3 regions of the Oceanobacillus sp. FSL K6-0118 genome follow, and region 1 is predicted to be linked to each of the others. Evidence: riboswitches for the same ligand, from Rfam matches in the RefSeq annotation. Region 1 holds a riboswitch; each other region holds the start of a gene.
The links. A riboswitch is a leader RNA that binds a small molecule or an ion and turns the genes downstream of it on or off. The one in region 1 is predicted to bind S-adenosylmethionine.
Positions count from the first base shown of each region.

Region 1 (6,996 bases):
TGCGTTGTTCGGTTGGATATAGTCACTAAATTCAACCACTTCTACGGAATAACCCAAATCCTCTAGGCCTGGTTTTAACGCTTTATTTACCATATCACTGTACGGGCCAGGAGTAGCACCAATTTTAATTTCTTTTGAATTCCCTGTAGAACTATCGCTAGAACTTTCTTCACCATTACCGCCACCACAAGCAGCAAGCAAAGAAATAGCGATTAGAGCGATTAGTATAAAAATTTTCTTTTTCATTTTTCTTTTCCTTCTCCCTTATATTATTTATTAACAGCCTTGGCAATTTTGTCGCCAATAATCTGTATTAATTGAACAAGTACAATCAATATAACAACGGTAGTAATCATGATGGTGTCATCATAACGGTAGTATCCAAAACGAATGGCAAGGTCTCCAATTCCTCCACCACCGACAACACCAGCCATAGCTGATGTACCAACTAAACTTACAACAGTAATCGTAATCCCTGAGATAATCCCAGATTTTGCTTCAGGTAACAATACATCTTTAATAATCATCCATGGTGTACCCCCAGCTGCAATAGCGGCTTCAATCACACCATACTCAATTTTTCTAAGGGATGTTTCTACTAATCTCGCAAAAAACGGGATAGCCGCAACCGATAATGGAACCGATGCAGCTTTTGGTCCAATCGTAGAACCTGTAAGTTTAATTGTTAATGGAATAAGTGCCACTAATAAAATGATAAATGGAATGGACCGTATCATATTGACGATAAATCCTACAATCTGATTTACAAATCTGTTTTGCAAGAATAGTCCTTTATCTGTTACAAATATTAAAATTCCAATTGGCAATCCGAAAATCACTGCTACAAGTAATCCAACTGATATCATATAAAGTGTTTGAAGAAACACAGTGTTTAGCTCGGGAATTAATTCGATAATATGATTCACATCAAATTCCATCTTTTATCACCTCCACATGTGCTGAACGATTTTCAATATATTGGACCGCCTTGCTTACTTCATCCTTTTCCCCATTAAGCTCCATGACAAAAATTCCTAGCGGTGCGTCTTGAATATAGTCGATAGATCCATGCAAAAAATTACCTTTCACTTTAAATTTCTGTACCATGTCGGAAATAATACTTTCCCCGGCAATTTCCCCTTTAAAAATAACTTTCACTAATGTACCCGTCACCTTTTCTAGTACGGGAGCTGGTAAATCAAATGAAATAACACTTGAAATAAATTCCCTCGTTAATTCATTTTTAGGACTTGCAAAGATTTCATACACATCACCTTCTTCAACGACTTTTCCAGCTTGCATGATCGCCATTCGATGACATATTTCCTTTACTACGTCCATTTCATGTGTAATTAATACGATCGTAATATTCATCTCTTTATTAATCTTCTTTAATAATTGAAGAATCGATTTCGTTGTTGTAGGATCTAAGGCAGATGTTGCTTCATCACATAAAAGAACTTTTGGATCATTAGCAAGTGCTCTAGCAATCCCAACCCGTTGTTTTTGTCCACCACTTAATTGGCCTGGATAAACATCCCGCTTATCACTTAACCCAACCATCGCTAATAATTCCTCTACCCTTGACGCAATTTGATTGGAAGGAACTTTTGCTGCTTTTAGCGAAAAAGCAATGTTTTCAAAAACCGTTTTTTGACTAACCAGATTAAAGTCTTGGAAAATCATACCGATTTTTAATCTAGCTTGTCTCAGCTTTTCACTTTTTAATTTAGTTAAATCAACACCGTCTACTGTTATATTTCCTTTAGTTGGACGTTCTAATAAATTGATACATCGTACAAGGGAACTTTTACCAGCACCAGAATAACCAACGATGCCATAGATTTCACCTTCATTAATGGTTAGTGAAACATTGTTAACGCCACTAACTTCTCCTTTTTTCGTCTGATATACCTTTGACAAATGATTAATGTTTATCATCTATATCCCCTCGCTCTTTTTACAGCCAATATGACATATTTTTACGAAAAAAAATACTCCATTCATCTGAAAGGAGCATCGACACAAACAATGTATCTTCCGCTTATCTTCCAGAATGTGATCATTCTGTTGGACTTGGCACCTTCCCATAAGGGGGTTGCCGGACGTCATTGGGCCAATCCCTCGGTCACTCTTGATAAGTTATATGAAAATTATTAAGTTAAAATTTATTATACGGCTAGTTAGTAAAACTCGGGAGTTTGACACCCTAAAATAAAAAAAACGCGCAAAAGCCTTGGTACGGCTTTATTTTTTTGTCAAATTTTTCATAATTTTATTGCGTAACATTTCGTAATATACTATAATTAAGGTAACATTAGCTGCTTTGGGGGTAATTTTATGCGTATTAAAGTGAGTCGTTCTAAAAATTCCAAGTCTTATTTTGTAATTAAAGATATTTATCGGGGCAATAAAAGGACAACCAAAGTTGTTGAAGCCTTGGGAAATGACAAAGAAATTTTAGAAAAGCATCCTGGTGTGGATCCCTATACCTGGGCAAAAGAATACGCTAAAAAGTTAACACTGGAAGAAAAGGAACGAAACTATAAAATCGTCACCAAATACAGTCCTGCCAAGCAAATACCATTGAATAAACAGACGCTATTTAATGCTGGTTACCTCTTTTTACAATCTATTTACCATGGGTTAAAACTGGATAAAATTTGCCAGAAGATATCTCAGGAGTATGAATTCAAATATGATCTGAATGAAATACTTTCGCGCCTTCTTTATTTACGGATTCTACATCCGACCTCTAAAAAAGGAACGTTTGAACATTCGAAAGACTTACTTGAACCTGCACATTTTCAGTCACATCAAATTTATCGGGCACTTGGTGTCCTCGCCGAGCAATCAGATTACATAGAGGAAATGGTGTATAAAAACAGTCTAAATGTAGTGGATAGAAACACACAGATTCTATATTATGACTGCACAAACTTTTTCTTTGAAATCGAAGAAGAAGACGGTTTAAAACAATATGGAGTTTCTAAAGAAAATCGCCCCAACCCAATTGTTCAAATGGGACTGTTCATGGATGGGTCAGGCCTTCCACTTGCTTTTAGTATGACACCTGGAAATAGAAATGAACAAACAACCTTGAAACCGTTGGAACGTCGTATTTTAAAGGACTTTAACCTTTCAAAATTTGTTGTATGTACAGATGCCGGTCTATCTTCAAATAAGAATCGGATATATAATACTCGAGGAAAACGCGCCTTTGTAACTACGCAGTCTATCAAAAAACTGAAGAAATTTTTGAAGGAATGGTCTCTGGATCCTGAAGGGTGGCGAATACCAGGAAGTAATAAAAAGATAAATTTGAATGACATTCGCAATCTCGAAAATGACCAGAGAACGTACTACAAAGAGCGTTGGATCAAGGAAAATGATCTAGAACAAAAGTTAATTGTCACCTACTCCCCTGTTTATCAGCGTTATCAATCATCCATTCGAGCTAAACAAGTTGAACGAGCGAAGAAAAAGATGGAAAATCCAAGCTCGTTGAATAAACATAATCAGAATGACCCAAAGAGATTCATTAAAGCGACACATGTAACAGACAATGGTGAAATTGCGGATAAGACGCAAGCAACTCTGAATCAGAAACAGATTGATAACGAATCCATGTATGATGGATTTTATGCCGTATGTACCAATCTAGAATCAACTATTGAGGAAATAATTAAGATAAATCATGGGCGATGGGAGATTGAGGAGACATTCCGAATACTAAAAAGTGAATTCCAGGCTCGACCAGTTTACTTGCAAAGAGAAACCCGAATAAAGGCACATTTTCTAACATGCTTTTTGTCCTTATTGATCTATCGCATTCTAGAAAAAAAGTTGGATGAAAGATTTACATGTCCTGAATTAATTAGTACGTTAAGAAATATGAACATGCTAGAATTGGATGGAGAAGGATACATACCTGTATATACTCGAACAGAAATTACGGATGCATTACATGATGCATTTGGCTTTAGAACTGACTACGAAATAGTTACTCAAAAAAATATGAAAAAAATTTTTAAACAAACCAAAAGGGAAAAATAGTACGCAGTTTTATGCCTTAAAAAAATCGCCATAAACATTGATTTAGCAGTGTTTTTGGCGATTTTTAGTGTCAAACATGAGATTAAGTTAAAATTTATTATACGGCTAGTTAGTAAAACTGTCAATGAAGATTCGACATTTTTCTACAATTCCTAATTCATTAGTAACTTGGTAAAACAAAATTCTAACAACAACTATATGCTAATAAAGCATGTTAAAACCTGAGCTTCTTCATCATTGACTGGCACAAAGAGATGAGGTTTTTCCCCCTTGAAATAAGCACTATCCCCTTTTTCCATATAATAATTTTCCCCATCATAAAATAGATAGATAGACCCTTCCAAGATATATATAAACTCATCTTGTAAATGGGTATAAGTCTCCGTACGTAAATTTCTATGTTTAGGAGTGACATGAACAATGGTTGGTTCAATACTACTGAATTGAGAACGGTTTGCTAATAGCTCATAGGAATACCCCATATGTACATCACCAATTTGGGATTTCCTTTGTGATCTCTTCTGCAAAACTAATGAATCCTCTATTTTATCATCTAAAAGCCATGATAACGAAACATGTAATGCTTCACTTATCTTAGATAAAGTAGCTACAGCAGAAGCAGTTTGTCCGTTTTCAATTTTGGATAACATGCTTTTAGATATTCCACATTCGTCTGCAATTTGCTGTTGTGTTTTCTTTTGACGTAATCTTAATTCTTTTATTTTATGACCCAAATTTTTTAAATCGATAGAGACTCAGTCCTTTCCATTTAATCCCTACGAATACCAATGTTTTAATCATAGAATAGTACTTGATTCATAGTCAAGAAACTTCATACAACACGCTTCATTAAACGCATTTAAAAAGATGCTATTTATCGCTTAAATAAATAACATCTCCTCTCATTTAAAGACCACTTGCCAATAATGATCTACTAGGTAAAATCTTACCTAATTGATTTTGAATATACAAGGATGCTTCTTGTATTCTCTTTTCGTTAATACCGGTTTCAACCCCCATCCTATGAAGGAGATATAACACATCATTCGTCGCAACATTCCCTGCTGCCCCTGGTGCATAAGGGCATCCACCTAATCCTCCAATGGAACTATCAAATCGATAAATTCCATAATTCATAGCTGTCATAATATTCGCGATAGCCATTCCCCTCGTATCGTGAAAATGGAGAATAACTTTTTCAGTAGGATATCTTTTCAATATGTCATCCAGTAATGTTTCTACCTGTGATGGAACAGCAGAACCAATGGTATCCCCCAACGAAAGGTCATCAACACCGTACTCTAGTAATTTTTCACATATTGAAATTACAGCATCTGGTTTCATGTTCCCTTCATATGGACAGTCAAATACAGTTGATATATAAGCCGTAACGTGTTTGCCCTCTGCTTTCGCCTCTTCTATTACTTGTTTTAACACTGGGTACGTATCCTGTATCGTTTTATTTATATTCTTTTGATTATGTGTTTCACTCGCTGACATAAAAACAGATGCGCCATCAATTCCTGCTTCAAGTGCATATTCTAATCCTTTTTGGTTTGGAACCAAAGCAGAATAAACGACATTCGGATTTCGACTTATTTGTTTTCCAACCTCACGTGCATCTGATAGTGCTGGAATCATCTTTGGATTAACAAATGAGCTAAACTCTATTTCTTTTATCCCTGTATTTGATAACATATTTATCCAAGCAATTTTGGACTCAGTAGATACCCATTTTTTCTCATTTTGTAAACCATCCCGTGGCCCAACTTCCTTAATTTGTACAAACTTAGGGAGCTTCCCCATCATTAAGCCTCCTGTTTTTTAACATTTTCATAACTTAAAATGTTGACATTCCATTGATATTCTATGTTATGAGGTCATCAGGCAATTGGTGTTACATAGGTCTTAGTCATTCATTTCACCTTAAGTATTACAGTATATTCACTAGCGTTTATTATTATTCAACATTGTTGAATAAAGTATAACCGATTGTCAAAAGGAAAGTCAATGAAAGCAGAATCATATACTTATGTAAAAAAAATAACCCAGTCACGTTAAGAACTGAGTTACTAATTCAGCTATTTACCAAGGTTTTCTTGAACTACTTTTTCCATTCCCTTTTCCTCTTCTTCCCATCCTTTACAGACATCTACCCAATTCTTTGCGTGGGAATAAGTGAATATTTCATCGTTTGTTAATTCAATTGCACTATTTGTACTTCCGCACGCTGGATAAAGTGTGTCAAATCTTTTCATGGATATATCTAAATACACTTCCAAATCATTTTTCAAACCAAATGGACAAACACCGCCAATTGCATGTCCGGTTTGTTCTAATACTTGTTCTGGGGATAGCATTCTTGCTTTAAATCCAAACGTTTTACGAAATTTTTTATTATCAACTTTAGCATCTCCCGCTGCCACAACTAAAATAGCCTGTTCTTCTTCTCCTCTAAAGGATAACGTTTTTGCAATTCTTGCAGGTTCCACCCCGATTGTATCAGCCGCTTCTTGGACAGTGGCACTGGACGAATCGAATTCTAATATATCTTGTTCTCGATTAAATTGTTTAAAATGACGTTTCACACTTTCTATTGACATTCCTCTAACCTCTCCTTTAACCCTTATCCTAATCCGTAACATCATTTATACTGAAATTCGATATAATAGTCAAACTATTTGCCCCCTTCTGCAAATTACATATGTTGAACTTCTTACCATATTTATTAGAGTGGCGTGTTCTGCCCACAATCCCGTTTATGCTTCACTTCTATCCAGCCCATAAAGTATGTTATTTTAATCATAATAGAAAAAAGCAATCATCTAGGGAGTTAATTAAATGAAGGATATTATTATAAAAAAAATCAAGGAGATAGAGAAAGAAAAAAATATTAAAGTACTTTATGCTTGTGAGGCTGGTAGTAGAGCCTGGGGGTTA
Region 1 is NZ_JBBOVR010000001.1:1,669,589-1,676,584, reverse strand. It holds gene MHI02_RS08690 (MetQ/NlpA family ABC transporter substrate-binding protein) at 1-246, opposite strand, end outside; gene MHI02_RS08685 (methionine ABC transporter permease) at 270-938, opposite strand; gene MHI02_RS08680 (methionine ABC transporter ATP-binding protein) at 928-1,941, opposite strand; SAM riboswitch class I at 2,042-2,144, opposite strand; gene MHI02_RS08675 (IS1634 family transposase) at 2,341-4,056, shown strand; gene MHI02_RS08670 (helix-turn-helix domain-containing protein) at 4,251-4,790, opposite strand; gene MHI02_RS08665 (hydroxymethylglutaryl-CoA lyase) at 4,963-5,862, opposite strand; gene MHI02_RS08660 (YbaK/EbsC family protein) at 6,138-6,659, opposite strand; gene MHI02_RS08655 (nucleotidyltransferase domain-containing protein) at 6,898-6,996, shown strand, end outside.

Region 2 (6,996 bases), 1.7 Mb from region 1:
TAAAATGTTCATTACGATGATAAAAGCGAATAAAAAAGTTAGTATTCCCATTGTTTCACCTCTTCCTATAGGAATAATATATCCATATTATACTTACTTTTCCTTCATTTAACTAATTATAAGAACGATGCATTGAAGTTTAGTATTCCATCCATATTGTTTCATATTCCATTCTACCACGCCCAATCCCCGCTTTCTTTGATTCGGCATGTGGATATTCAATTCCTTATTTCAACTGATCTAATGCTTGTTTTAAATCGTCCCAAATGTCTGGCCATGCTTCCAAACCAACCGATAATCGAATTAGTTGATCTGTAATCCCCATCTTTTTACGAGATTCTTCAGGTACTACAGCATGAGTCATCGTTGCTGGATGTTGAATGAGTGATTCTGCGTCACCTAGACTAACCGCAATTTTTATCATCGATAAAGCATTAAGAAATTGTTGTGCATCTTTTTTGTTTCCCTTAATCTCAAAAGATACCATTCCCCCACCTTTTCTCATTTGTTTCTTCCCTATACTAAAGTCAGGATTTGTTGACTCATGTGGATAGAATACGTTATCCACTTTCGGGTGACTTTTGAGATGTTCCATGATCTTCTTCGCATTTTCGCAATGGCGGTCCATACGTAAAGGTAATGTCTTTAATCCACGAATTAAAAGCCAAGCATCAAACGGGGACATAACCCCACCAATGTCTTTTAAAGTAGTTAATGCAACCTTATCCACAAATTCCTTCTTCCCAACCACGAGTCCTGCTATCACATCTCCATGCCCGCCAATATATTTCGTTGCACTATGAATGACAACATCACAGCCTAAATCAAGTGGTTTCTGTAAATAAGGAGTGGAAAAGGTATTATCCACAACAACTGGAATATCAAATTCCTTGGCAACCTTGGAAACCATTTCTAAATCTACTAAACGCATCGTCGGGTTAATCGGAGTTTCAATATAAATGACCGCTGTTTCAGGTTTTACTTTGGAGCGGATTTCTTCTTCGGTGTCCATATTTGAAAAATCAACTTTCATGTTATACTTATCCTTCATCATGGTTAAAAGACCAAACGTACACCCATATAAACCTGAAGAGCATAAGATATGATCGTTTGCTTTTGATAAGGAGATTAGTACAGCCGAGACTGCTGCCATCCCTGAACTAAAAGCTAGTCCCCGCTCCCCATTTTCTAACGTAGCTATCTTTTTTTCCAAAATAGTTACAGTAGGATTTCCAAGTCTCGAATATATATACCCATCTTCTTTCCCCGAAAAACGCAACTCCCCTTGTTCTGCTGAATCAAATGTAAAAGTTGACGTCTGAAAAATGGGTGGTGCCAAACTTCCTAACATTTCTTTATCCTCATAACCATCGTGAATAATTGCTGTTTCTATATGTTTATATTTCTTTCCCATCCGTCCTTATCCCCCTTCCATTTCCATACTTATATATATGCATTTAGTTAAGTTTCATTGAATAGGTTTAAAAAAACTTAAGCCCCTGGAAATACAATAGTTAGAATACTAAATGTATAAAGAAGAACAACCATCTGTGGAGGTTTTCCTCCATCCCCTTAGTCGGATTTTTACGGACAGTTGATCTCCCACCTACCTTTTTTGTTCCCCCAGAAGCTTGAGGTAAGATAAAATTATTTATTTTTTTGAAATGTATTGACAAATAAAATCCCGACCATTATACTAAGCATTAATCAATAAATCTCTTATCAAGAGCGGTGGAGGGAATAGGCCCTTTGAAGCCCGGCAACCTGAAAGTTAGTAACTCTTACTTTTCTACGGTGCTAAATCCTACAGGTCACATGAACTGGAAGATAAGAGGAGGATCGGCTATTTGTATAAATAGAAGCCCTCTTCTTAGGAAGAGGGCTTTTTTTCATCCCCTCTGCCTCCAGATTTGGAATAGTAACATACCAATCAAACACTCAAGGAGGAATTATCTATGTCTAAATTCGATTTACAAAACCCTGAAACATTATTACTTCATGCAGGTCAAGAGGTTGATCCAACAACCGGCTCACGTGCGGTTCCAATTTATCAAACAACTTCTTATGTTTTCCGTGATACCGAGCATGCGCAAAATTTATTTGGTTTAGCAGAACCTGGTAATATTTACTCTCGAATCATGAATCCTACATTGGATGCGTTTGAACAACGAATAGCAGCTTTAGAAGATGGTGTTGGTGCCCTGTCGCTATCATCAGGAATGGCGGCCATAACATTTGCTATTTTGAATATTGCAGAAGCCGGAGATGAGATTGTGGCCGACAGCAACCTATATGGTGGTACATACAATCTTTTTGCTAATACTCTTCCAAAGTATGGCATCAACGTTAAATTTGTAGATGGAACAAACCCTGAAGCAGTAAGAGCTGCTATCAACGAAAAAACAAAGGCCGTTTTTGGTGAAATTATTACAAATCCAAGTTTACAAGTATTCGATGTAGAAACCATTGCGGACATTGCTCATGAGAATGGAATTCCGTTAATCATTGATAACACATTTGCAACTCCATACGTTACAAAACCAATCTCATGGGGGGCAGATATCGTTGTACATTCCGCCACAAAATGGATTGGTGGTCATGGTACTACCATTGGCGGTGTCGTTGTAGATGGTGGACGTTTTGATTGGGGGAATGGGAAATTCCCAGGGTTTACAGAACCTGATGAAAGCTATAATGGGTTAAAATATGCAGACCTTGGCCCAGCAGCATTTATTACAAAATTACGTGTCCAATTATTACGTGACATAGGCGCGTGTTTAAGTCCACAAAATGCTTTCCTATTTTTACAAGGATTGGAGACCTTACATTTACGCATTAAGCAACATACGAAAAATGCACAAGTAGTTGCCGAATACCTAAACAATCACCCAGCAGTCGAGTGGGTTAACTATCCTGGATTAGAAAATCACCCATCCCACGAAAAGGCGAAAAAATACCTGAAGGATAGTTTCGGTTCAATCATTACGTTCGGTATTAAAGGTGGACGTGAGGTAGGAAGAAAGCTTATTGACAATATTAAATTATTATCTCACGTTGCAAACGTTGGGGATGCGAAATCACTAATTATCCATCCAGCTTCTACTACTCACCAACAATTAAGTGCTGAAGACTTGAAGAAGAGCGGTACATCTGAAGAACTTGTTCGTCTATCTATTGGGCTTGAATCAACAGATGACATCTTAAAAGACCTAGACCAAGCTATTGTAAAAGCTACTGGTGAAGCTCCAGTTATTAAAGAAACAGAAGATGACGCAATTAAATGGTTACTCTCTTCCCCATTTGACCGTAATGGAGGAATTAGAAAGAAAGTAATTGCAACAACTGTTTCCAACAGTGAAGCGGCAACAAAGTTACAAAAACTCGGGTTTCAAATTGTTTCTATTAACAACTTAGCAGAAATTCCAAATGAAGTAGATGCTTTATGGGTTAAAAGTGCATCCCTATCTGCTTCTTCCATTGAAGATCTTGAGAATAAACAAGTAAAAATTCTTTGGATTGAAGATGAAGAATCCTTTGATTTCGTTGAAAAAGCAAATGGAATTACTGTAATTTCTGGCAAAAATCCATACGATGAACTAAATCGATTAAGGGGTAATATAAACGAAGCAGCTCTTGTGTAATTAGAAGGGAGCTTACAACACTAAAACTGAAAATCATACAAAAATAGCAGGGCAATTCGTACTTGAATTTGCTCTGCTATTTTAATTATTCTAATATATCTTATCTTGTAAAAAAAGACTTAAACTCTTTTTCTTCTTTCTTGTTTAAATCATATGTTATTGAATAAAATATAAGGGTATAGAAAATATAACATGTTATAATTAACATTCAAATTATTTTTGTGGTGAAACGACTCACACTACCATAAAATAAAGTAAACAACTTAGGTGTGATGACATGAAGCGTAAATATCTTATTATTATAGGAATTTTATTAGTTTTAGCAATCGTATTTATTTCTTATTTAAGTGAATTAAACCCACCTGTTAGCCAGCAAACCTTTAAAAGAGCAGAAGTAACAAACCAAGAGGAAGAACCCTCGAAAGCGGAAGAGCAGACGGAGCCATCTATAGAAAACAGGGATGTGGAAGAACATACACCTAATGAACATACTTCTCTTCAAGAGGAAAGGCCCCTTCCAGACAGGATATCTGAAGTACTAGAAACCACCTTAAACTTCTTCTTGTCTAATCATACACGAGTTGTCGCAATTGGGGACTCCTTAACGCAAGGTGTAGGCGATGAAACAAACCAAGGTGGATATGTTGGAATATTGGAACGAACGATTAATGAAAATAATGAAATAGCAAAATTTGAAAACTACGGAAAGCGCGGAAACCGCTCGAACCAATTGTTAGAACGGTTAAATGAAAGGGAAATCCGTTCTTCTATTAAAAGGGCTGACATTGTCCTCGTTACCATTGGGGCAAATGATATTATGCAAGTTGCAAAAGAGAATATTATGAATTTAAAACTTAACGATTTTATTGAGCAAAGAGGCCATTACGAACAGAACCTCAGAAAAATCGTAAATATAATAAGGAATTTAAATGGAAATGCTGAAATTTACCTTGTTGGTTTCTATAATCCATTTGAAAAGTATTTTCAAGACATTGATGAGTTAAACACTATTGCGGAAACTTATAATAGCACAACAGAAAGCATTGCCGAAATGAATGATCATGTAACGTTTGTCCCAACCAGCGATTTATTCCGGGACACAGATACGAGTTTATTTTCGGAAGATAACTTTCATCCCAATTATCAGGGGTATCGCAAAATTGCTGAACGGGTATTGGAATATATATCACATGACATTATGAGTGAAGAGAGTTGAAAACCATGAATACACAAGAAGGGACAAAAAACGAAAATAATAAGTGGAAAAAGCTATTTTACAGTTTATTAGGTTTCAATATCCTGGTCTTCATAGTTCTTCTTATTCTTATTTTTTGGCCTGTATCTGAATTGAATCCAAAGCCACATTCAGAAGACATAATAAATGAAAGTTCGGAGTTTGTAGTTCGAACAACAAAACAAAATCTAAATGAATTGATTAATGCCTACCTTGAACAGGTGCTTCATAATTCAAGACATCAATACCGTATTCTACTAGAAGACGATGTACAGTTAAGAGGAGAACTACCTGTTTTTAATACAACAGTTCCTCTTTCCGTTCATCTAGAACCATTTGTTCAAGAAAATGGTGACATCATATTGAAGCAGCGTTCCATTTCAATTGGCTTATTGGAATTACCCAATCGGAAAATAATGGAATATATGGGGAAATATTTAGATATGCCCGAGTGGGTTACCATTAATCCAAAGAATGAAGAAATATATGTTGCAGTAACAGATATGGATATCAAAAGTAATTTCAACGTGTCGGTAGAACGGATAGATTTAGAAGCAAATGATTTGGCATTCCGTATACAAATTCCATACAAAACGTTGGGAATAGATGCATTAGAATAGTTAGGCTTTTAGGCGAAAAAATAGCGAAGGGAATTCACCCCTTCGCTATTTTAATACGTTTTAACTTTTTAGATAAATAGAATGGTAGAAAAAAACGCTGAAGTTGCTCTTCTTCTTCCATCTCCTCTTTATAATAACTTTCAAGAACTCCCTTATACATTAAATGAAGGCCTTCCAGCATTCGTATATCTTCTGGCTTCACGAAGCAAATAGACTTTGAAAATTGAATTTGCTTTACTTCATTTAATAGAGAAGCAATAAACTGAGAACAGAAAAAGGCATTCCTGCGCTTCCATTCAATTTGTAAAAGAACACCAAATAATCCAATAAAATTGTATTTATAAGCATCTTTTTTCGCTTCCATTTCACAAATTCGTTCCAAAATTCGATGATACTCCAAATCTTCTACAGAAAGTTGATAAATCTCACATTCCGATTTTCTTAGAAAACCACAACGGACATCTTCTTTCACAAATCCACCAATAAAAGGATTTCTCACATTTTTACGCCCAAAACTATAAACATCTATTAATTGTTGATCAAAACTAATAGATACATGGGTTAACGATTGACCTGTAAACAATCGAATCACTCTCGTTAACAAGGTACCCGTATTCGTAAACAATAAGTATATTACTTTCTCTTCCATGACTTTCCCTCTTCTCATATATGAGTTTATTCGGAATACCTTAAGCTTTTATGTTTTATATATCTCTTTCATACATTCCTAAACGGGCGCTTCCGCTTTTTTATAATATGACAGTTTTTTTTATATTTTTCAATAGTTATTTTACGGCTGTTCTATAATAATTGTTACTTTTCATTGACGTATCTAGTGAAATGACGTAAGCTAACTTTGATTACTTTTTAAATTGGAGGCAGTTTAGTTACATGATTACGGTTACGAATGTAAGTTTACGATATGGCGATAAAAAATTATTTGAAGATGTAAATCTAAAATTCACTCCCGGAAATTGTTATGGTGTAATCGGTGCGAATGGTGCAGGTAAATCGACGTTCCTAAAAATTTTATCTGGTGAAATCGAACCTCAATCAGGCAATGTATCTCTAACTCCAGGTGAACGTCTTGCTGTTCTAAAACAGGACCACTTCGCTTATGAAGATCATCAAGTATTGGACACCGTATTAATGGGCCATGAGCGCCTATATAAAGTAAAGCAAGAAAAAGATGCTATTTACATGAAAGGTGACTTTACCGAAGAAGATGGTATGCGTGCTGCAGAACTCGAAGGTGAATTTGCTGAAATGAACGGTTGGGAAGCTGAATCTGATGCTGCTGTTCTATTAAAAGGACTTGGTATTGATGAATCCCTTCATATGCTAACTATGTCAGAGCTTACTGAGGACGATAAAGTGAAAGTATTGCTCGCCCAAGCTTTATTTGGTAACCCTGATATTCTTCTACTGGACGAGCCTACGAATGGTCTTGATATTCAAGCAATTCAGTGGTTGGAAGAGTTCCTCATTAACTTTGAAAATA
Region 2 is NZ_JBBOVR010000001.1:9,148-16,143, forward strand. It holds gene cls (cardiolipin synthase) at 1-51, opposite strand, end outside; gene megL (methionine gamma-lyase) at 227-1,414, opposite strand; SAM riboswitch class I at 1,717-1,834, shown strand; gene MHI02_RS00040 (PLP-dependent aspartate aminotransferase family protein) at 1,956-3,641, shown strand; gene MHI02_RS00045 (SGNH/GDSL hydrolase family protein) at 3,919-4,857, shown strand; gene MHI02_RS00050 (YpmS family protein) at 4,863-5,495, shown strand; gene MHI02_RS00055 (hypothetical protein) at 5,530-6,144, opposite strand; gene MHI02_RS00060 (ABC-F family ATP-binding cassette domain-containing protein) at 6,387-6,996, shown strand, end outside.
Region 2: another riboswitch for S-adenosylmethionine. It lies ahead of MHI02_RS00040 (PLP-dependent aspartate aminotransferase family protein); the one in region 1 lies ahead of MHI02_RS08680 (methionine ABC transporter ATP-binding protein).

Region 3 (6,996 bases), 1.1 Mb from region 1:
ATAGTTTCATGTTTGATTCTAGTAAAGTCTATCTATCGCCAGTGATAAGTCAAACTAATGTATTTAGCTGGAAAACATGATAAGATAGAAGAAATGATCATGAGCAAGGAGTGTACATAATGGCATTAACTTTTTACTGGTATCCAAACTGCGGAACATGTAAAAAAGCAAAAAAATGGTTTGATGATAATCAAATAGAGTATCATGCAATTCATATTGTAGAAGAAACACCTACAAAAGAAGAGTTATTAAGTCTCATAAAGAAGAGCGAATTACCTGCAAAGAAATTCTTTAACACAAGTGGGAAAAAATATAGAGAATTAAATATAAAAGAAAAGATTAAGGATGCATCCACAGAGGAAATGGCAGAAATTTTATCTTCAGATGGGATGCTAATTAAACGTCCGATAGTTACAGATGGAAATAAAGTAACGGTTGGATTTAAAGAAGAGATGTTTACAGAAAATTGGTTATAGAGGTTGTTCAAAAGTCTGGTGAAAAAAACACTGCGAATTTAGCTGATCTTGGCCCTTTTTGAACAGCATTATAAACATAAGTTTTTCCTATAAGTAATAGGATTATACAAACGAACATTTGGAGGGATAGATGATGAGTTTACCAAAAGATTTATTATATTCAAAAGAGCATGAATGGGTAAAAAAAGAAGGGGATAACGTACGTATTGGGATTACGGACTTCGCACAAGATGAACTAGGAGATATTGTATTCGTGGAACTGCCTGAAGTGGGCGATGAGATTAAATTAAATGAACCATTCGGTAGTGTTGAATCAGTTAAAACGGTGTCTGAGCTATACGCTCCAATAACCGGAAAAGTAGTTGAAGTAAATGATGAATTAGAAGATCATCCAGAATTTGTGAATGAGTCACCTTTCGAAAAAGCATGGATGATTGTAGTAGAACCATCAAGTGAGTCTGAATTAGATTCAATGTTGAAGCCAAATGAGTACGAGGAACTAATAGATAATTAAAACAAAAAAACATGGCTAACGTACATTTATTCTAAAAAGCGTATAGTTATCCTCCATTTTATCATATACTTATGTAAACAGGATACTTATAACGAGCATCTTACTTGCTTACATGGGGAGTGCTGTGTGATGATAACGTCTGATTCGGAAAAAGTAATCATTGTAGAAGGGTTGACCGATAAACGTCAAATCGAAAAAGTTATCAATGACGACGTAACGATTGTCTGTACGAACGGTACACTAGGAGTAGAGCGATTTGACGAGATGTTAGAAATGTATCAATTAGATGATAGGGATGTTTTTATTTTAGTGGACGAAGATCGTTCAGGAATAAAACTCAGAAAGCAGCTTGCGCGTGAATTACCACATGCTGATCATATTTATGTAAGTAGTGAATATAGGGAGGTTGCAACAACACCCGAACATATCCTTGCAACTACACTAGTTGGTAAACATTTCTCAGTTAACCCTTTATTCTTAATAAAAGAATTTTAAATGATTATTCGTTCAATTTAATCGGTATAGGGTGGTTTCATTGCAAGAAATAACAGAACAAGCATTAAATGAAGAAAGATATCTATTATATATTTACACCCCTTTTTGCGGAACATGTAGTGTGGCAAGAACGATGTTAGAAAAAATCGAATCTGTTCATAAAGAAACCATTTTTTATGAAATGAATGCATCGTATTTTCCAGAATTTATGTATGACAACAAGATTGAAAGTGTTCCATGTTTACTTATTAAAGAAGAAAATCAAATAAAAGAAAAAATCTATGCTTTTAGGTCTATAGGAAATATTTATCGTTATTTAATTCAGTATAAGCCAGAGTTATTTGGAAATAACTGAAGTGAAATCGACAAAAGCAGGTTTATTTTTGATCGGTAGGACAGAAAATACTCTCCTATCTGTCTGAGTTAACTAAGGCATTCTCTTAAAAAGCTTGACGACATGCCAAGTTTCCTAAGGGGATATGTAACTTTGCTTCGTTATTTGACAAACCTAAGGGCATAGTGCTATCATGGTTTTAATATTATACTAGTAAGCTATCAATCTCTTATCAAGAGCGGTGGAGGGACAAGGCCTGAAGAAACCGCGGCAACCTTCAAACAATGTTGTTTGAAAAAGGTGCTAATTCCTGCAAAGCATATTGCTTTGAAAGATGAGAGAATGGAATGACATAGTAAGCGTCTTTCTGTTCTCATGTTCAGAAAGGCGTTTTTTATTTTAGTATACATTTGTATCACACGATTATTGCAAGTATTTCCAATGCTAGATGTTGTATACTAAAAGAGATTCTAGCTGAATGAAGGAGGATTCGTTTTGATTTCAATTAAAGGGTTACGTAAGGTTTATACATCAGACAATAAGAAATTAACAGCGGTAGATGATTTAACCCTTGATATAGAGAATGGTGAGATTTTTGGTGTCATAGGCTACAGTGGTGCTGGAAAAAGTACATTCGTACGACTACTAAACCGCCTGGAGGAACCAACTGAAGGAAATGTTATTATTGATAAACAAGAAATCACCTCATTAACAAAGAATGAGTTGCGCTCCGCACGAAAGGAAATTGGGATGATTTTCCAACACTTCAATTTGTTATGGTCCCGTACGGTTGAAGATAATATCTCTTTTCCACTTGAAATTGCAGGGGTTTCCAAAGAAAAAAGAGTAAAAATAGTCCAAGAATTAATTGACTTAGTAGGGTTATCTGGTAGAGAAAAAGCATACCCTTCTCAATTAAGTGGAGGTCAAAAGCAACGTGTTGGGATAGCACGTGCATTAGCAAACAATCCGAAAGTATTGCTTTGTGATGAGGCAACTTCGGCACTAGATCCAGAAACAACCAATGCTATTTTAGATTTATTAGTCGACATTAACCAGAAGCTTGGTCTCACAGTCATTTTGATTACTCATGAAATGAATGTGATTCGTAAAATTTGTAATAGGGTTGCCGTAATGGAAAAAGGGAAAATCGTGGAGCAAGGTGATGTCCTTGATGTTTTCTCTCATCCCAAACAACCTGTGACGAAAAAATTCGTAGCTCAGTTAATGGAGCCGGGTTCTGAAGATGAAACAGAAGATATTGAGAATCTGTTACATAATGTAAACCATGACGGTGTTCTATTACGTTTGCGTTTTATCGGAGAGTCAACAAATCAGACTTTAATAAGTCAATTAGCGAAGAAATTCCCAATTGACATTAATATTTTGCAAGGTAAAATTACGCAGACACAAACAGGTGGATTTGGAACATTAATTACGCAATTTATAGGTAATGAAAAAGATATTAGTAATGCGATTGAATTCATTCACCATGAAACCTCAGTAGAAGTGGAGGTTATACGTAATGCTGACTAATATAAAGATGGAAGATATATGGACTGCAACTTATGAAACCTTTTATATGACTATTATCGCACTTATTGGTACAGCTATTATAGGTATTATCCTTGGTTTACTATTATACTTAACATCTAAAGATGCAATTTGGGAAAATACAACTTTTAACGTTATCGTTGCGAGTATTGTCAATGTCTTTAGAGCTATTCCTTTTATCATATTAATACTATTACTTTTCCCATTTACGAATTTTCTTGTAGGAACGGTTCGGGGACCTACAGCTGCTCTACCGGCCCTGATCATCGGATCGGCACCTTTTTATGCTAGATTAGCTGAAATTGCTTTTCGTGAAGTAGATAAAGGGGTAATCGAAGCGGCAAAATCTATGGGGGCAAAAACAAGTACGATTATTTTTAAAGTGCTTATCCCTGAATCAAAACCAGCTTTAGTTTCTGGTTTAACCGTAACCGCCATAGCATTAATTGGGTATACCGCAATGGCAGGTGTTATCGGCGCCGGGGGACTAGGGGACTATGCATATTTTTACGGATTCCAGAGAAGGCAATTTGATGTTGTTTTACTATGTACGATTCTGATTTTAATTATCGTTTTTATTTTCCAATTTATTGGAGACTATATCACTAATAAAATGGATAAAAGATAGACAAGCTTAAACGGGCAGTAAGACCCCCACCTCAAGCTTAAGGGGAACAAAGAAGTCAACTACCCGTTAAGATCCGATAAAAGCGACTAACCATCAGTGGGGATGTAGGAAAATCCCTACTGATGGAAGTCTTCTTTATAAGCAAAAAATAATAAGGGGAGAGAGTAAATATGAAGAAATTATTAGGTACATTACTAGTCTTACTTTTCACCATCGTGTTAACTGCTTGTGGTGGATCATCAGATGAGAATTCAGCAAATGAATCAACAGAGGATGCGGAAATCACCATTGGCGCTTCTAGTACCCCACATGCTGAAATTTTAGAAGAGGCAAAACCACTCTTAGAAAAAGAAGGTATTACATTAAATATTGAAGAATACCAAGATTATGTTTTTCCAAATGATGATTTGGCAAATGGCAAATTAGATGCGAACTTTTTCCAACACATTCCATATCTAGAGCAAACAATTGCTGACACTGGAAATGATTTAGATTATTTTGATGGAATTCATGTAGAGCCAATGGGTGTTTATTCTAAAAATATTAAAAGTATAGAAGATATTCCTGATGGCGCAGAAGTCATTATGAGTCGTTCTGTTGCTGACCATGGTCGTGTCCTTGCATTGTTCGAGGCACAAGGTTTAATTACGTTAGATAAGAATGTTAAAAAAGCGGAAGCAACGGTAGACGATATTGTGGATAATCCTCATCATTTAACATTTTCACCTGACGTTGATGCAGCATTCTTACCAGAAATGTATGAATCAGAAGCAGATGCTTTAGTAGCAATTAATACGAACTATGCCATTGAAGCAGGATTAAATCCTTTAGAAGATGCAATATTTATTGAAGATGAAAATTCACCATACTTGAACGTAGTTGCTGTTCGCGCTGAAGATAAAGATAATGAAGCAATTAAAAAATTAGTGGAAGTTCTTCACTCAGAAGAGATTCAAAACTTTATATTAGAAAAATATGATGGTGCAGTAGTTCCAGTAGGACAAAATGACAAATAAACATTAGTATTTGGCAGGATAATAAAGCAATTTTGTATAACTTAATCATATATGAATGGAAGAGTGTTATACGTTCATGAATCGAACTATATCCATTGAATTTCATGTTGTAAGATAAAACATCAAGTGCTAAAATTATTTTATACCTTTTGAAAGGATGATTAAGTTATACATGAAGTATACACATGAAATGGAAAAAGCCATGGAAAAGTCACATGGGATGAACTATTCTGAATATGAAAGAAAACTCTCTAATCGTATGAAAGTTGAAAGACGTCGTGAACAAGACTACGCATTGAGTAAAAAAATTGTTGCAGAGGCTACATCTCAAATTCATAAATAAATTAAAAAATGCTGGTGCTTACTTAGTGCCAGCATTTTTTGATAAATTTTGTCTGTCTGGGCTCGAATACTCGCCCCAACGTAATGATTTGCATAAGTGCAACTATGGTATCGTCCAAGTTTTTTAAGTAAATATTGGATCAAATTTAGCAATTCTGCATTTTAAGTTATATTTTTTGCTTTTATCTTATAAAACCTATATTCTAGAGTCTACTAGTTAATAAGTTGATAATTAATTGGAAATGCTTTAAGATTGTAATGAGAATAGATTGAGAATGGATTAATATTCATTTCAACATAGTTAAAATATCAGTCTTTGGAGGTATAATTATGGCAGGATCAGTTTTAGAAATCAAAAATCTACACGTTGAAATTGAAGGAAAAGAGATTTTAAAAGGTGTAGACCTTACTATAAAAAGTGGAGAATTCCACGCAATCATGGGACCGAATGGTACAGGTAAGTCAACACTTGCATCTGCAATCATGGGACACCCAAGTTATGAAGTAACGGAAGGTAGTATCACGCTTGACGGAGAAGATGTATTAGAAATGGAAGTAGACGAACGTGCACGTGCAGGTCTTTTCTTAGCTATGCAATATCCTAGTGAAATAACTGGGGTTACTACTTCTGATTTCTTACGTTCTGCAATTAATGCTCGTCGTGAAGAGGGAAGCGAAATTCCTTTAATGAAATTCATCAAAGAATTAGATAAGGACTTAGACTTCTTAGAAATTGATCAAAACATGGCTACAAGATACCTAAATGAAGGATTCTCAGGTGGAGAGAAAAAACGTAACGAAATCCTTCAATTAATGCAATTAAAACCTGAAATTGCTATTCTTGATGAAATTGACTCTGGACTAGATATCGACGCATTAAAGGTTGTTTCTAAAGGAATTAACAAAATGCGTGAAGAAAATCTCGGTTGCTTAATCATCACACACTACCAACGTTTACTTAACTACATTTCTCCTGACTTTGTTCATGTTATGATGCAAGGACGTGTTGTTAAATCAGGTGGACCAGAACTTGCTAAACGTTTAGAAGCGGAAGGCTATGACTGGGTCAAAGAAGAATTAGGAATCGAAGACGAAACTGTAGAACAAAATGCGTAAACGTTAGGAGGACTAAAATGACTGTTGAAACAAAGCTTCCATATAATAAAGAATATATTGAGCAAATTTCAACCAACAGAAACGAACCATCATGGTTGAAGACATTGCGTTTAGAGGCATTGGAACAAGCAGAAAGATTAGAAATGCCTAAACCAGATAAGACGAAAATTACTAGATGGAATTTTACCCACTTTAAACATGAATTCACAGAAGGAGAAGCAATTTCATCTATTAAGGATTTGCCTGAAGTATTACAAGAATACTTTGATCAAAATAATATTCCAGAGAATTTAATTATTCAACGAAATAACTCTATTGCTTATGCAACGATTAACGATGATTTGAAGAAGCAAGGTGTTATTTTTACGGATATTTTCTCAGCACTTGAACAACACAGCGACTTAGTAGAAAAATATTTTATGAAAGATGCTGTACAAGTTGATCAAAACCGCTTAACTGCATTACATGCTGCTTTAATGAACGGTGGGGCATTTATTTATGTACCAAAAAACGTACAAATC
Region 3 is NZ_JBBOVR010000001.1:2,750,908-2,757,903, reverse strand. It holds gene MHI02_RS14105 (arsenate reductase family protein) at 120-476, shown strand; gene gcvH (glycine cleavage system protein GcvH) at 610-990, shown strand; gene MHI02_RS14095 (toprim domain-containing protein) at 1,120-1,485, shown strand; gene MHI02_RS14090 (thioredoxin family protein) at 1,517-1,840, shown strand; SAM riboswitch class I at 2,046-2,160, shown strand; gene MHI02_RS14085 (methionine ABC transporter ATP-binding protein) at 2,315-3,355, shown strand; gene MHI02_RS14080 (methionine ABC transporter permease) at 3,345-4,001, shown strand; gene MHI02_RS14075 (MetQ/NlpA family ABC transporter substrate-binding protein) at 4,172-5,017, shown strand; gene MHI02_RS14070 (hypothetical protein) at 5,190-5,360, shown strand; gene sufC (Fe-S cluster assembly ATPase SufC) at 5,690-6,475, shown strand; gene sufD (Fe-S cluster assembly protein SufD) at 6,493-6,996, shown strand, end outside.
Region 3: another riboswitch for S-adenosylmethionine. It lies ahead of MHI02_RS14085 (methionine ABC transporter ATP-binding protein); the one in region 1 lies ahead of MHI02_RS08680 (methionine ABC transporter ATP-binding protein).